3 regions of the Pseudoalteromonas sp. TB51 genome follow, and region 3 is predicted to be linked to each of the others. Evidence: predicted binding sites of a transcription regulator. Region 3 holds the regulator's gene; each other region holds the start of a gene.

Region 1 (4,515 bases), on a different contig from region 3:
GACCTGTACCTGGGCAAACCGTCGATACCTCTGCAAATGTAAAAGTGTTAAGTGGTGCACTGGAAATGTCTAACGTTAATCCAGTTCACGAAATGGTCGATATGATCAACCACCAACGTCAATTTGAGTTACAAGTAAAACTAATGAAAACAGCTGAAGAGATTGACGAACGTCAAGATCAGTTGATGCGCATAGTTTAACTTTAAAATGAGGGCATACTTATGAATCCTGCATTGTGGATAAGTAAAACAGGGCTAGACGCTCAACAAACTGATATTTCAGTTATTTCAAATAACTTGGCGAATGCCAGTACCGTAGGTTACAAAAAAAGCCGCGCTATTTTTGAAGATTTACTGTATCAAAACATCAACCAGCCTGGCGGGCGCTCTTCACAAGATACCGAGCTGCCATCTGGCCTAATGCTAGGTGCGGGTGCAAAAGTGGTTGCTAACCAAAAAGAGTTTACGCAAGGTAATATGCTCACCACCGAAAACTCACTCGATTGGATGATTTCAGGCGAAGGTTTTTTTGAAGTGCTGCAACCCGATGGCAATATAGCGTATTCGCGTAATGGGCAATTTACTACCGATGAAGACGGTCGTATTGTTACCTCCGGTGCAGGTTTTGTTGTTCAGCCCGAAATGAATGTACCCGATGATGCGCAATCAATTACAGTCTCTCAAGATGGTGAAGTATCTGTACGCGTTGCAGGGCAAGCCGATAACGTGGTGATTGGCCAGCTAACAATTAGTGACTTTATTAATCCATCGGGTCTTGAGCCAATTGGTCAAAACCTTTACACCGAAACCGCTGTTAGTGGAGCGCCTGTTCAAGGTAATCCAGGCGTAGAAGGCTTAGGAACTATTATTCAAGGCTCACTTGAAACATCAAACGTTAATGTAACGGAAGAATTGGTAAACCTTATCGAAACTCAACGTGTTTACGAAATGAACTCAAAAGTAATCTCGGCCGTTGACGAAATGATGAGCTACATCAATCAACAGTTATAACCGTGCACAAGGGGATAGTTATGCGTAATGTTATTTTATTTGCAGCAGGCACCTTATTTTTAAGTGGCTGTGTTTCTACGCAAAATAGTGAAGTGGTTCAAGATGACCCCTACTACGCACCCATGTACCCAGAGCCTGTAGCAGAGCCTGTTGTTGCAACGGGTTCGTTGTTTAACACCAATACATTCAATGATTTGTATTCAGACAAAAAAGCACTTAGAACCGGCGATATAATTACCGTTAAGCTTGAAGAGTCAACACAAGCTACAAAAGCCGCTAAAACCGAAACCGATAAAGAAACCGAAGCCAGCCTAGACCCCGTTATTGGGTTAGGTGGTTTACCAGTCAATATAGGTGGCGATAGTATTCAGTTTGGCATTGGTAGTGACTCATCATTTACCGGTGACTCTAAATCAAATCAGTCAAACAGCTTAGTGGGCGATATCTCGGTGAATGTTATGCGTGTTTTACCCAATGGTAACTTAGTTATTCGTGGTGAAAAATGGCTAACACTTAACACCGGCGAAGAGTTTATTAGGCTCGAAGGCCTTGTACGTCCGCAAGATGTAAGCGCCGATAACACGGTTGAGTCGAATAGAATTGCCAATGCCCGAATTCAATATTCAGGTAAAGGACAAACACAAGAAGCGCAAAGCCCAGGGTGGTTAACACGTTTCTTTAGTAGCTCGTTATTTCCGTTTTAGAGGATAGTAGTATGAATAGCATTAAAGCGTTTATTTTGATCATACTGCTAGGCTGGCAATTTTCTGCCAGCGCCGAGCGTATAAAAGATGTCTCTATGGTTGAAGGCGTACGTGCTAACCAATTGGTTGGCTATGGTTTAGTGGTGGGGCTACCTGGTACAGGGGAGCAAAACTCTTACACGCAACAAAGTTTTAGAGGCATGCTAAACAGTTTTGGTATTACGCTGCCTTCAACACAAAGCCCTAAAATTAAAAACGTAGCAGCAGTGGCAGTCCATGCTGAGCTTCCGCCGTTTAGAAAGCCGGGTCAAACAATTGATATTACGGTATCTTCTATTGGCAGTGCAGGCAGTTTACGTGGCGGCACCTTGCTCCAAACTTTCTTAAAAGGGGTGGATGGAAACGTATACGCCATAGCCCAAGGTAGCCTAATTGTGGGTGGCTTAGGAGCACAAGGGCTTGATGGCAGTAAAGTGGTCATTAATACCCCGACAGTTGGCCGCGTACCTAACGGAGCCACTGTTGAACGCGAAGTTAAAAGCCCTTTTATGCAAGGCGACTACATTACTTTTAACTTAAACCGCCCAGACTTTACAACGGCAAAACGTTTAGAAGCAACAATTAACAACTTGGTAGGCCCTAATAGTGCACAAGCTATTGACGCTGCCTCAGTACGCGTTATTGCGCCACGTGATGCATCGCAACGAGTGTCTTATTTATCAACGCTTGAAAACCTAGAGTTTAAGCCTGCTGACACTTCAGCCAAAATTATTGTTAATTCACGTACGGGAACCATTGTCATTGGCAAAAATGTGAAGCTACAGCCTGCGGCAATAACCCATGGCGGCCTAACAGTCACAATTGCTGAACAGCAAAATGTAACGCAGCCTAATCCGTTAGCAGAAGGCGAAACTGTTGTTACACAGCAAAGTATTATTGACGTTAATCAAGATGATTCTCGTGCGTTTGTTTTTAACCCCGGCGTTAGCTTAGATGACTTAGTGCGTGCTATAAACGAAGTAGGCGCAGCACCTGGAGACCTAATGGCTATTTTAGAAGCGCTTAAAGAAGCGGGTGCAATTAACGGACAGCTTGTTGTTATTTAGTTAGTTTTTAGAATATTTACCCTTCCACATAAAGCTTAAGTACTCAAAAGGTACTTAAGCTTTTTACTGTTTACCTTTCTTTGGCTCAATTTTTGCATTTCTTTAAGCATTATTCATTTTTGTGTCAAAAAGCTGATGGAAACAAATCACCTCGACAAGCAAAACTTTTTTGATTTAAGTAATCTTAATACTTTACGTCAAGACGCTTTAAACAGCGGTGATGCATCTACTGATGCGTCTAAAGCGGCGCTAAAAAAAGCAGCGGCACAATTTGAAGCTATTTTTACACAAATGCTTCTAAAAGGGATGCGTAAAGCCAACGAAGCATTTGAAGATGAAGACAGCCCGTTTAACTCAAGCGGCGTAAAGTTTTTTGAAGAAATGCACGATCAGCAGCTCTCTTCTGAGCTTTCATCAAATGGGTCTTTGGGTTTGGCTGATTTAATTGTTCAGCAGCTCTCACCAGATGCTGAGAACTTTATGCCTGGCTCCGTATTAAGAACTACTAACGACTTTATGAGTGATAAACGCGCAGGCTCTGAACTGCCGCACGAAAAGGTGCACAGTGTAAAGCAAGCAAATAAAGATGACTCAGCAGTCAGCAGTGCGGCAACACAAACTAAAACCACAACACAGCCTACACAGTCGTCATTTAATAATGCTGAAGAGTTTGTTAGTGCAGTTTGGGAGCATGCTAAAACAGCGGCCGAAAAAATTGGTCTAAACCCTGCAGTAATGGTGGCCCAAGCGGCACTTGAGACGGGTTGGGGTAAGCATATTATTAATAAAAGCGACGGGAATAGCTCAAATAACCTGTTCAATATTAAATCAGATAAAAGCTGGGAAGGCGATAAAGCAAGTAAAGTAACGCTTGAATTTGAGCAAGGTACCCCTGTTAAAAAGCAAGCAAGTTTTAGAGCTTACGATTCTATAAAAGAAAGCGTGAACGACTTTGTCGATTTTTTAACGCAAAACCCACGCTACGAAGAAGCATTACAAAAAACAGCACAGCCAAACGAATTTTTAGATTCGCTACAAAAAGCAGGCTATGCAACCGATCCTAATTACGCGAGTAAAATAAAAAAAGTGCTAAATAGCAGTGAGCTTAAAAATATTGCAACAAGCGCGTTTACCCAAGGAGTGAAGTAATATGTCGTTTAGTTTATTAAATATTGCCAGTTCAGGGGTGCGTTCAAGCTCTGAACTGTTGCAAACGACCAGTAAAAACATCACCAATGTAAACACCGAAGGCTACGTACGTGAGCGCACTGAATTTACCACTATGGTAGATAACCAAGTAGGGCGCGGCGAAACATATCGGTTATTGAACGAATTTGCCCAGTCGCAGTTAAACCGCGATACGTCAAATAAATCGTTTTTTGATCAATTCGTAACAGAAGCCAACCGTGTTGATACTATTTTTTCAGAAGAGTCTAACAACTTATCAACCGGCATAAATTCATTATTTAATAACGTGCAAGAGGCGCTAAATCAGCCGTCTTCATCAGTTGCTCGTTCACTCGTAATGACCGATGCGCAAAGTTTGGTTGATCAAATGGACAGGCTCTCAGGTATTGTGCTTGAGCAACAAGGCATTGTGAATGAACAGCTTGAAATTTTTTCTGAAGAGGCCAACTCGCTCATACAAAATATAAATACGTTAAACCAAGAAATTGCAGTTGTAAATGGTACTAA
Region 2 (4,515 bases), on a different contig from region 3:
AGTTCCGGTTCGTTCGCTACAAGTGCTCTTACCGCTTTAAGTAAATCTTCGTCGCCATGTAAGTCTGGCAGCTGCAGTGTACCATCACTTGAGAAACCAACAGCAGCAGAATCAAAGTCTTTATTTAGCATATCTAGCGTGCTATCGCCAATATCAACCCCTGAGCTTAATGCATCTTCGTCGTACTCTTCAAGCGTATCATCTGGGTAGATCAAGCGCTTAAGCATAGGCTTAACAACCGCCATAATTAATACAATAATAACTAAGGCGCCAAGCACAAGACGGATGATTTTCATAAACCAATCTTGTTCCCACAGCGGTACTTCTAAGTCTAAATCAACTGCTTCACGCACAAATGGTACGGTTACCACTTCTAATGCATCGCCACGTTGCATATCAAAACCCACCCCACCTTGTAATAGGCGACGTATATTTGACAAAGCTTCTACTGAGCGCGGTGCCATGGTTGTTTCGCCGTTTTCACCTACTTTGGGCACATAATCAACAGCTACCGATACGCTAATTCTGCGAATAACGCCTGTTTGTTGACGCTTATGCGAAATGGTGGTGTCTAGCTCAAAGTTACGCGTGGCCTCTTTATGTACTCGACTTGGGTTGGTTGCCGTACCTGCATTACTTTGGCCTGCCACTTCTGGAATAGTTGAATTCATAGGGGGCTGATTAGTCAGTGCCCCAGGAATACCTACCGCTAAGCCACCTATGTTGTTTTCTTCAAATGTGGTTTCGCTTCTAACTGCTGGTAAGTCTGGGTTGTAACGTTTTTGTGTTTCCTCTACTGAGCTAAAGTCCATATTTAAATCAACTTGCGCCGTGTAGTTACCCAAGCCGACCACAGGAATAAGAATACTGTCTATTTTTTCTAGATACTCTTGCTCACGTTTTCTTTCAATGTCGTATTCTTTACGAGAACGTGCTGCTAATGAGTCTTGTGAGCCAGAATTAAGTAAGCGGCCATTTTGATCTGTTACCGTAACACGTGAAGGCTCAAGCCCTTGTACTGCAGAGGCAATCATATCAACGACTGAATCAATCTCTTCACCATCAAGCGTACGGCCACGTTTAAGAGTCAATACCACTGTGGCTGATGGTTTTTTCTCTCTGCGTGCGAATACGTTTTCTTTTGGGATGGCTAATAAAACTTTAGCGCGAGTAACGTTGTTTAGTTCTTCTATAGTGCGGGCAAGTTGTTGCTCGCGACCGTGCTTTAAGCGCTCACGCTCGAGCCGTTGGCTCACACCAAAACCCATATCTTGCATTATGATATCGGTGCCTGAGGTAGGGCCTTGCTCTAAGCCTTCACGCGCCATCAATAATTTAATGTTTTGATACTCGCTTTCATCAACCGAAATAACGTTGCCGTCTAGCTCGTAGTCAATTTTTTGTGCATCTAAAAAATCAAGTGTTTGGATCAGCTCTTCTGTAGGCATTTTGCCAAGCGGACGCATATCGGGTTGGCGCGCCCAAATAATCACAAATATGGCAATAGCTAAACAAATAGCCAGCGCAATAATTAGGGTAACTTGGCGAAGCACATCAACCCCATTTAAGGCGCTTAAGTAGCCCGACTTTTGTTCTTGTTGCTCGTTGTCTTCACTTTGGTCAATACCGCCGCCAGCAAGAGCAAGATCTGTTGATTGATTAGATTGCGCCACAATAATTCTCCACTACCTACTTAAACAGGCATGTTCATAATTTCTTGGTATGACTCAACAAGTTTATTTCTTACTTGTACTGTAGCCTCAAATGCCACTGATGATTTTTGCGAAGCAATCATTGCCTCAGCAAGCGATACACTTCTGTCACCCATTTCAACAGCCACGACTTTTTGTTTAGCATCTTGTTGTAGGCCATTAACCGTATTTAATGCATCGCTTAGTAAGTCACCAAATTGAGCCGATGACGTTGGCTGAGCTTGCGTGGGTAGCTTATTAATTTGATTTGTATGGCCTGCTTCTAAGGCCATTGATTGCATTTCTTGGAATAACGCGCTGTTTTGAATTTTCATAATTTTCTCTGGCAAATGCAGTTAACGTTCATAAAGGGATTAAAGCACAAAGCGTGCCATAAAAATAAACCTTTAATAACATACAGTTAACTATTATTTTTAAGAGTCAGAGATTTGACAACCCTAAACTAAGCGTGGTTAGTTTAGGGTTATGTACAGAAGAGAGAGTTAGTTTATGCGGGTAGTGAAATACCTAAATCGCGCATTTGTGCGAGTTTATAACGTAAAGTACGCGGGCTGATGCCAAGTGTTTGTGCAACATCTTTACGTTTGCCTTGGCAACGCGCGAGGGTTTCTAAAATTATTTTATGCTCTTTATCTTTTAGCTCATCTTTATAGCTGCCAGTATCTACGCTCGGCAGTGAGCTACTCGCCTCTACAGGCGTTATTTTGTCATCATAATATGCGTCACTGGGAGTACTCTCTTGCTCAGGCGCTATAACCTGAGTAGGCGCAGTGGTGCTTGACGCTTGCATTAAATTTTCAATAAAAATAGCCTGCTCGCCAATTACACTGCCCGTTCGCAAAATAAGCGCACGTTGAATTACATTATCAAGTTCGCGCACATTACCTGGCCATGTATGGCTCAATAGTTTTTGCTCGGCATCACTATCAAGCGTTGCTAACGGCTCTTTATTTTTAACTAAATGGCGCTCTATTAAATGCTTAGCCAATACAATTATATCGCCTGGGCGCTCACTAAGTGGTCGCCACATTAATGGGAATACATTTAAGCGATAATATAAGTCTTCTCTAAACTTAGTATCTGCAACAGCTTCTTTAAGATCGCGGTTACTGGTTGCGAGCACTCTCACATCGAGTGAAATTGTTTTGCGCGCACCTAAGCGCTCAACTTCACGCTCTTGTAATACTCTTAATAGTTTAGCTTGCAGCCCTAAGTCCATTTCTGTTATTTCATCAAGCAATATAGTACCACCTTGGGCTTGCTCAAATTTACCTGGGCACGCTTGTATTGCACCAGTAAAGGCGCCTTTTTCGTAGCCAAACAAGGTGGCTTCAAGCATATTTTCGGGAATAGCCGCGCAATTAATTGCCACAAAAGGCGCATCGCATCGGTTTGATTTATCGTGAATATATCGCGCTAATACCTCTTTACCTGAGCCGCTAGGGCCAAGCACCATTACACTTGCATCTGAGCGAGCCACTTTACTTGCAAGTTCTAATAGTTGAATACTGCTGGGGTCGGCTACAATTGGGCCATCAGTGTCTTTTGGTTTTTCGGGTAAATAGCGGCTAACCATATTTAAAAGCACCTCAGGGGCAAATGGTTTAGCCATATAATCAATTGCACCTAAGCGCATTGCCTCTACGGCATCATCAATCGTTGCGTAAGCTGTCATCATTAATACGGGAAGTTCTGGGTAGTTAAGCTTAATGCTCCTGAGCAAATCTAGGCCGCTCATCGCGCCCATTTGCACATCACTTACAACCAACGAAAACTCAGATTTCTTTAATTGGATCATGGCTTGCTCAGCACTTTGCGCTGCAACGCAGGCAATACCTGACATTTCTAACGTGTCTATGAGTGCTTCTCTTAAGCCTGCATCATCTTCAACTACCAGTATTGTATTGCTCATGCTGTTTTCTCCTGCATTGAGGTCGTGCATATGGGCAGCAATAAACTAAAACATGCACCACCATTGGCATTATTAACCACTTCAACACGTCCTTGATGCGCGTTTGCCACAGAACTTACTACAGCAAGCCCAAGCCCCGTACCTTGGCTTTTAGTGGTATAAAACGGTTCAAAAATTTTCTCTATTTGGCTCAGCTCTACCCCAGGGCCGTTATCGCATACGCTAATACGTACGGTGTCAGGTTCGCTACTATCTCGCTGTGCTTTTAAGGTCACTTTTGCCTGGCTGCCAATAATTTGAATACTATTGTGAATAAGATTTTGAATAGCGCTGGCCAGCGCAGTTTTATTACCGGTGATTTCTATATCTGGCTCTGGTAACTCAACAGCAAGTTCGCTGTTATTTAAAGCCACCATAGCATCGGCACCAAGTTTTACTTCGTTTAAAAGTTGCTGCATAGAGACTTGCTCAACCACTTGTTGCTCGCCACTTTTAGCAAAAAGTAGCATGTCATTAACTTGGGTTTCTAAATCTTTTAAACGTGACATAAGCTTGGTTTGAAAGTTATCGCGTGATGTTTCAGGTAGCTTTTTAGAGCCCAAATTGGCCGCGTATAACATAGCTGCAGAAAGCGGTGTACGCACTTGGTGCGCAAGCGATGCCACCATTTTACCAAGCGCACTCAAACGTTGCATATGTGCAACACGCTTTTGCAAACGACGGGTTTCTGTTAAATCGGTCATTAATATAAGCTGACCAGGCTCTGGCGCAAGTGCAGTAATATCAAGTTTTATAAGTCGGCCGTCTTTGAGCGACACTTCATGTCCATCATCTTGGTGGGGACGAAAAGAGCGTTGAATAATGTTAAACCATTTCTCTCCTTCGAGCGGC
Region 3 (4,515 bases):
TCAAGTAGCATTAAAGCTAATACGCTGTCGCCTGCGGCTTCTTTATCATCTTGGTGTAAGGTGATTTTAGCATCAAACTGCACAGCTAATTGCGCAAGGACCGTTGCCGCTCTGGCGTGTAAGCCTAATTTATTTTTTATTAAAAATGTGTCTTCACAGCGCATAAATTACTATACCTAAACTGAACAGGTTATTATTTTAAGGTTACTTTTCTTGCTCACGATGACGAATTTTGACATTCGGATGCGTCATAGCAAAGCTCTCACCAATGGCTTGCGCTAAATAAACCGAGCGGTGTTGACCACCAGTACAGCCTATTGCAATAGTGAGGTAACTACGGTTATTACGCTCTAAGTGTGGCAACCAAGTTTGTACAAAGGTTTGAATTTGCCAAGTGAATTTTTGCACTATGCTGTGATTTGCCAAAAAATCTTTTACTGGTTGATCAAGGCCCGTAAGCGGTTTAAGTTCAGGCTCCCAGTGGGGGTTTGGCAAAAAGCGAGCATCAAAAACATAATCAGCTTCTTTAGGTATGCCGTGTTTAAAGCCAAACGATTCAAACGTTACAATAAGTTGCTTATCTTTTTTACCCAGTATTTTTTCACGAATTGACTCTGCTAATTGGTGCACACTTAAATCGGTGGTATCAAGCATAAAGTCAGCGCGTGTTACGAGTACATCAAGCAGTTCTTTTTCTTTTTTTATTGCTAAATCAAGCGGCAGTGAATCGATGGATAAAGGATGTAATCTGCGTGTTTCTGAAAAACGTTTGATCAGTGTTTGATCATCACTATCTAAATAAAACAGTGTGGGTTTGGCAAAGTCAGGAAGGTACTCGAGAATATCGTTAAATTCGTCTTGTTCTTTGGGAATATTACGAACATCTATGCTAACGGCTATTTTGTCATAGTTATCTGAAACACTTCGCACTAAAGAGGGCAGTAGGTTGACCGGAATATTATCTACGCAATAATAGCCTAAATCTTCAACCACGCGTAAAGCAACCGATTTACCTGAACCAGAACGGCCGCTTATGATAATTAACTCCATTTATAGCCCTTAGTATTTACTACGATTGATCAACAATTACTTGATACAGCTCTGCATCGGTTTTAGCACTACGCAGCTGTTTACAAAATTCTTTGTTGCTCAGTTTATCAGCTATGGTTGCCAGAGTCTTTAGGTGCTGTTGGTTATCGCCATCTGGTACGATGAGTGCAACAAAAATATCAACAGGGCAGTTATCAATAGCGTCAAAGTTAACAGGCGTGTCGCTAACAAGTACTAAAGCCAGCGGCTCTTCTACGCCACCCATTCTGCTATGAGGAATGGCGATACCCCGGCCAATACCAGTACTGCCTAGCTTTTCTCTGCTTGCCAGCGCATTAAGAATATCTTGTTGTGGTAAGTAGGGGAGCTTTTCATGAGCAAGCTCACTGATAAACTCTAAAATTCTTTTTTTACTACTAAAAAGGACCGCAGCTTTGCTGCAGTCCTGGCATACTAATGTACTTAATTTCATAATATTAGTGTCTAGCAAGCTTCTCTTTATGTTTTATGACTTGACGATCGAGCTTGTCAATCAACGAGTCTATAGCGGCATACATATCTTGGTGCTCTGTTGAGGCAAATAAATCTGCGCCACTTACATGAATAGTCGCTTCTGCTTTTTGGTTGAGTTTTTCTACATCGAGAATGACATGCACATTGCTAATATGATCTGAGTGCCTTTCTAGCTTTGCAAATTTATTATTTACATAGTCTCTAAGTGAATCAGTTACTTCTACGTGACGACCAGTTAGGTTTAGTTGCATAAGCATTTCCTCTTTGTTTTTTACGTCTTATATCAAACTCTTTCTCTGATTTGACGGTGGAATAGCTAGCGATTCACGGTATTTTGCTATTGTGCGTCTAGCTACTTTAATTCCTTGCTCTGCCAATATATCCGCAATTTTACTATCACTCAATGGTTTAGCTGAGTTTTCCGCGGCAATTAGCTTTTTAATTAGGGCACGTATTGCGGTTGATGAACACTCGCCGCCGTTTTCAGTGCTTACGTGGCTTGAGAAAAAATACTTAAGCTCAAAAATACCACGTGGCGTATGCATATATTTTTGCGTGGTAACACGCGAAATTGTCGATTCATGCATTTCTACCATTTCAGCAACATCGTTTAAAACCATTGGCTTCATGGCTTCTGGGCCATGTTCAAAAAATGCCTGTTGCTGTTTTACAATACAGTTTGTTACCTTAAGCAGCGTGTCGTTTCTGCTTTCAAGGCTTTTTATAAACCATTTAGCTTCTTGTAAGTGAGAGCGAATAAATTGGCTATCACCACTTGATTTTACGGTACGTGACATAGCCGCGTACTGACTATTTACGCGTATTTTTGGCATGCTATCTGGGTTTAGCTCTACCACCCAGCGGCCTTTTATTTTTTTAACCGACACATCCGGTATTACATACTCCGACTCTTCCCTTACTATTGTATCTGCAGGTTTTGGGTTGAGGGTATGTATTAGGGTCATGACCTCTTTAAGCTCGTCTTCTTTAAGCTTAGTCTTTTTCATTAATGTACGATAGTCGCGTGCCGCTAATAGATCAATGTGATCGGTTAAGATCATTTTAGTTTGTTCTATAAAAGGGGTGTCTTTATCAAACTGGTTTAGCTGAATGCACAAGCACTCTTGTAAACTGCGCGCGGCTATACCTACAGGGTCAAATAACTGAATACGCTTTAAAACGGCTTCTATTTCATCAAGTTCAACTTCAACTTCGTCATCGTTTTCTTGGTTAAAGCTTTCTAAAATTTCTTCGCAACTTAGCGTTAAAATACCCGAGTCATCTACAGCTTCTACAATGGCAATAGCAATGGCTTCATCAGTGGGGCTAAAAGGAGTAAGCTGAAGCTGCCACATTAAATACTCATGTAGCGTTTCAGTAGAGGCACCTTGATAAATAGACTCATCTTCTGGCATTGGGCCTGAGGATGCCGCAGGGGCTGCGCTCATGTACTCATCCCAAGTTACATCCATTGCCATATCATCGCTAACGGTGTCTTTATTTAAAGCTTCGCCACTGTCTTGCTCGTACTCGCTGGTTGTATCGTCAGCCGATGCGCTTACGGTTACATCATCCGTATCTGCTTTTTGTTCATTTTTTCCAGCCGACTCTTCCGTGTAATCTTGCTCTTCTACTTCTAATAGCGGGTTGCTATCAAGTGCTTCTTGTATTTCTTGCTGGAGATCCAATGTACTGAGCTGCAGCAAGCGAATCGCTTGTTGCAATTGTGGAGTCATTGTAAGTTGCTGGCCCATGCGCAGCTGTAATGATTGCCTCATGTATCTCTAACAATCCTTTTATGTTGTTATAATTAATATTAGCAGATGCTTGTAGGTGTGGCTTAAATGTTACAGCCTAAATTGCTCGCCTAAATAAACATCGCGTACAGTTTTGTCATTTAATACGTGTTCTGGGGTGCCAGATGCAATTAGCTCCCCATGAGAAACAATGTAGGCTTTTTCACAAACATCAAGGGTTTCTCTTACATTGTGATCGGTAATTAATACGCCAATGCCACGGTTTTTAAGATGTTCTATTATTTTCTTTATATCTAACACTGAAATCGGATCAACACCAGCAAAAGGCTCATCCAATAAAATAAATTTAGGGTTTGCTGCCAGTGCTCTGGCAATTTCTACACGGCGGCGTTCACCACCAGAAAGCGCCATACCTTGGCTATCGCGAATATGCTGAATACTAAATTCATCAAGTAAGTTGTTAAGCGTTTCTTCTCGCGCGGCTTTATTGAGCTCTTTACGCGTTTCTAAAATAGCCATTAAGTTTTGATAAACTGTCAGCTTTCTAAATATTGATGACTCTTGCGGCAAATAGCCAATGCCTAAGCGGGCGCGGCTGTGCATAGGTAATAACGTAATGTCGTTATCATCAATAGAAATTTTACCTTTGTCGCTAGGTACTAACCCTACAATCATGTAAAAGGTGGTGGTTTTACCTGCGCCATTAGGGCCCAATAAGCCAACAATGCTGCCGGCTTCTACCTCAAGGCCTACATTTTTTACAACTTGGCGGCCCTTATAGCTTTTTGCTAATAGTTCTGCTTTTAAGGTGCTCATGGTTGACCTTCGTTACCTGTTTTTTCTTTAATTTTTGCTTCAACAGGCACTAAAATTGTGTGGACACGATCCGTGGAGTTTTCGTCTTTTTCTGCGCTAATAAGCTGCTGCTGCATATCGTAGGTAATACTTTTAGCATTAATTTTTTGACCGGCTTGCGCGACTTCAGCATCGCCTACAAGTGTTAAAAATCGCTTTGCTACGTCGTAACGTACTTCGTTTGCACTGGCGCTCATTACGGTACCATCGTCTTGTTTTTCTTCGAAGTAGGCTGGGCTGCCAGTGGCAATAAGGAGTTGTTTGTTATCCCCTAAGTCTTCACGTTTATGTACTTCGAGTCGGTCGGCTGTAATTTTTCGATTACCATGTACAATTTCGA

What was found. The regulator sigma-54, encoded in region 3, starts transcription at its own class of promoters, with help from an activator protein. The targets are predictions, from matches to a motif close to GTTGGCACGNNNNTNGNNT.
Region 1: flgJ (flagellar assembly peptidoglycan hydrolase FlgJ) is a predicted target of sigma-54. The motif match lies at 2,900-2,918, and genes of this name have one in related genera.
Region 2: fliE (flagellar hook-basal body complex protein FliE) is a predicted target of sigma-54. The motif match lies at 2,069-2,087, and genes of this name have one in related genera.

Annotation. Positions count from the first base shown of each region.
Region 1 is NZ_AUTO01000294.1:466-4,980, reverse strand. It holds gene L650_RS0117660 (flagellar basal body rod protein FlgF) at 1-200, shown strand, start outside; gene flgG (flagellar basal-body rod protein FlgG) at 222-1,010, shown strand; gene flgH (flagellar basal body L-ring protein FlgH) at 1,031-1,714, shown strand; gene L650_RS0117645 (flagellar basal body P-ring protein FlgI) at 1,726-2,820, shown strand; gene flgJ (flagellar assembly peptidoglycan hydrolase FlgJ) at 2,956-3,969, shown strand; partial or broken gene flgK (flagellar hook-associated protein FlgK) at 3,971-4,515, shown strand, end outside.
Region 2 is NZ_AUTO01000290.1:2,682-7,196, reverse strand. It holds gene fliF (flagellar basal-body MS-ring/collar protein FliF) at 1-1,673, opposite strand, end outside; gene fliE (flagellar hook-basal body complex protein FliE) at 1,694-2,026, opposite strand; gene L650_RS0117240 (sigma-54-dependent transcriptional regulator) at 2,200-3,624, opposite strand; gene L650_RS0117235 (sensor histidine kinase) at 3,621-4,515, opposite strand, start outside.
Region 3 is NZ_AUTO01000310.1:31,753-36,267, reverse strand. It holds gene L650_RS0119140 (HPr family phosphocarrier protein) at 1-164, opposite strand, end outside; gene rapZ (RNase adapter RapZ) at 205-1,050, opposite strand; gene L650_RS0119130 (PTS sugar transporter subunit IIA) at 1,070-1,522, opposite strand; gene hpf (ribosome hibernation promoting factor) at 1,527-1,814, opposite strand; gene L650_RS0119120 (RNA polymerase factor sigma-54) at 1,842-3,341, opposite strand; gene lptB (LPS export ABC transporter ATP-binding protein) at 3,411-4,136, opposite strand; gene lptA (lipopolysaccharide transport periplasmic protein LptA) at 4,133-4,515, opposite strand, start outside.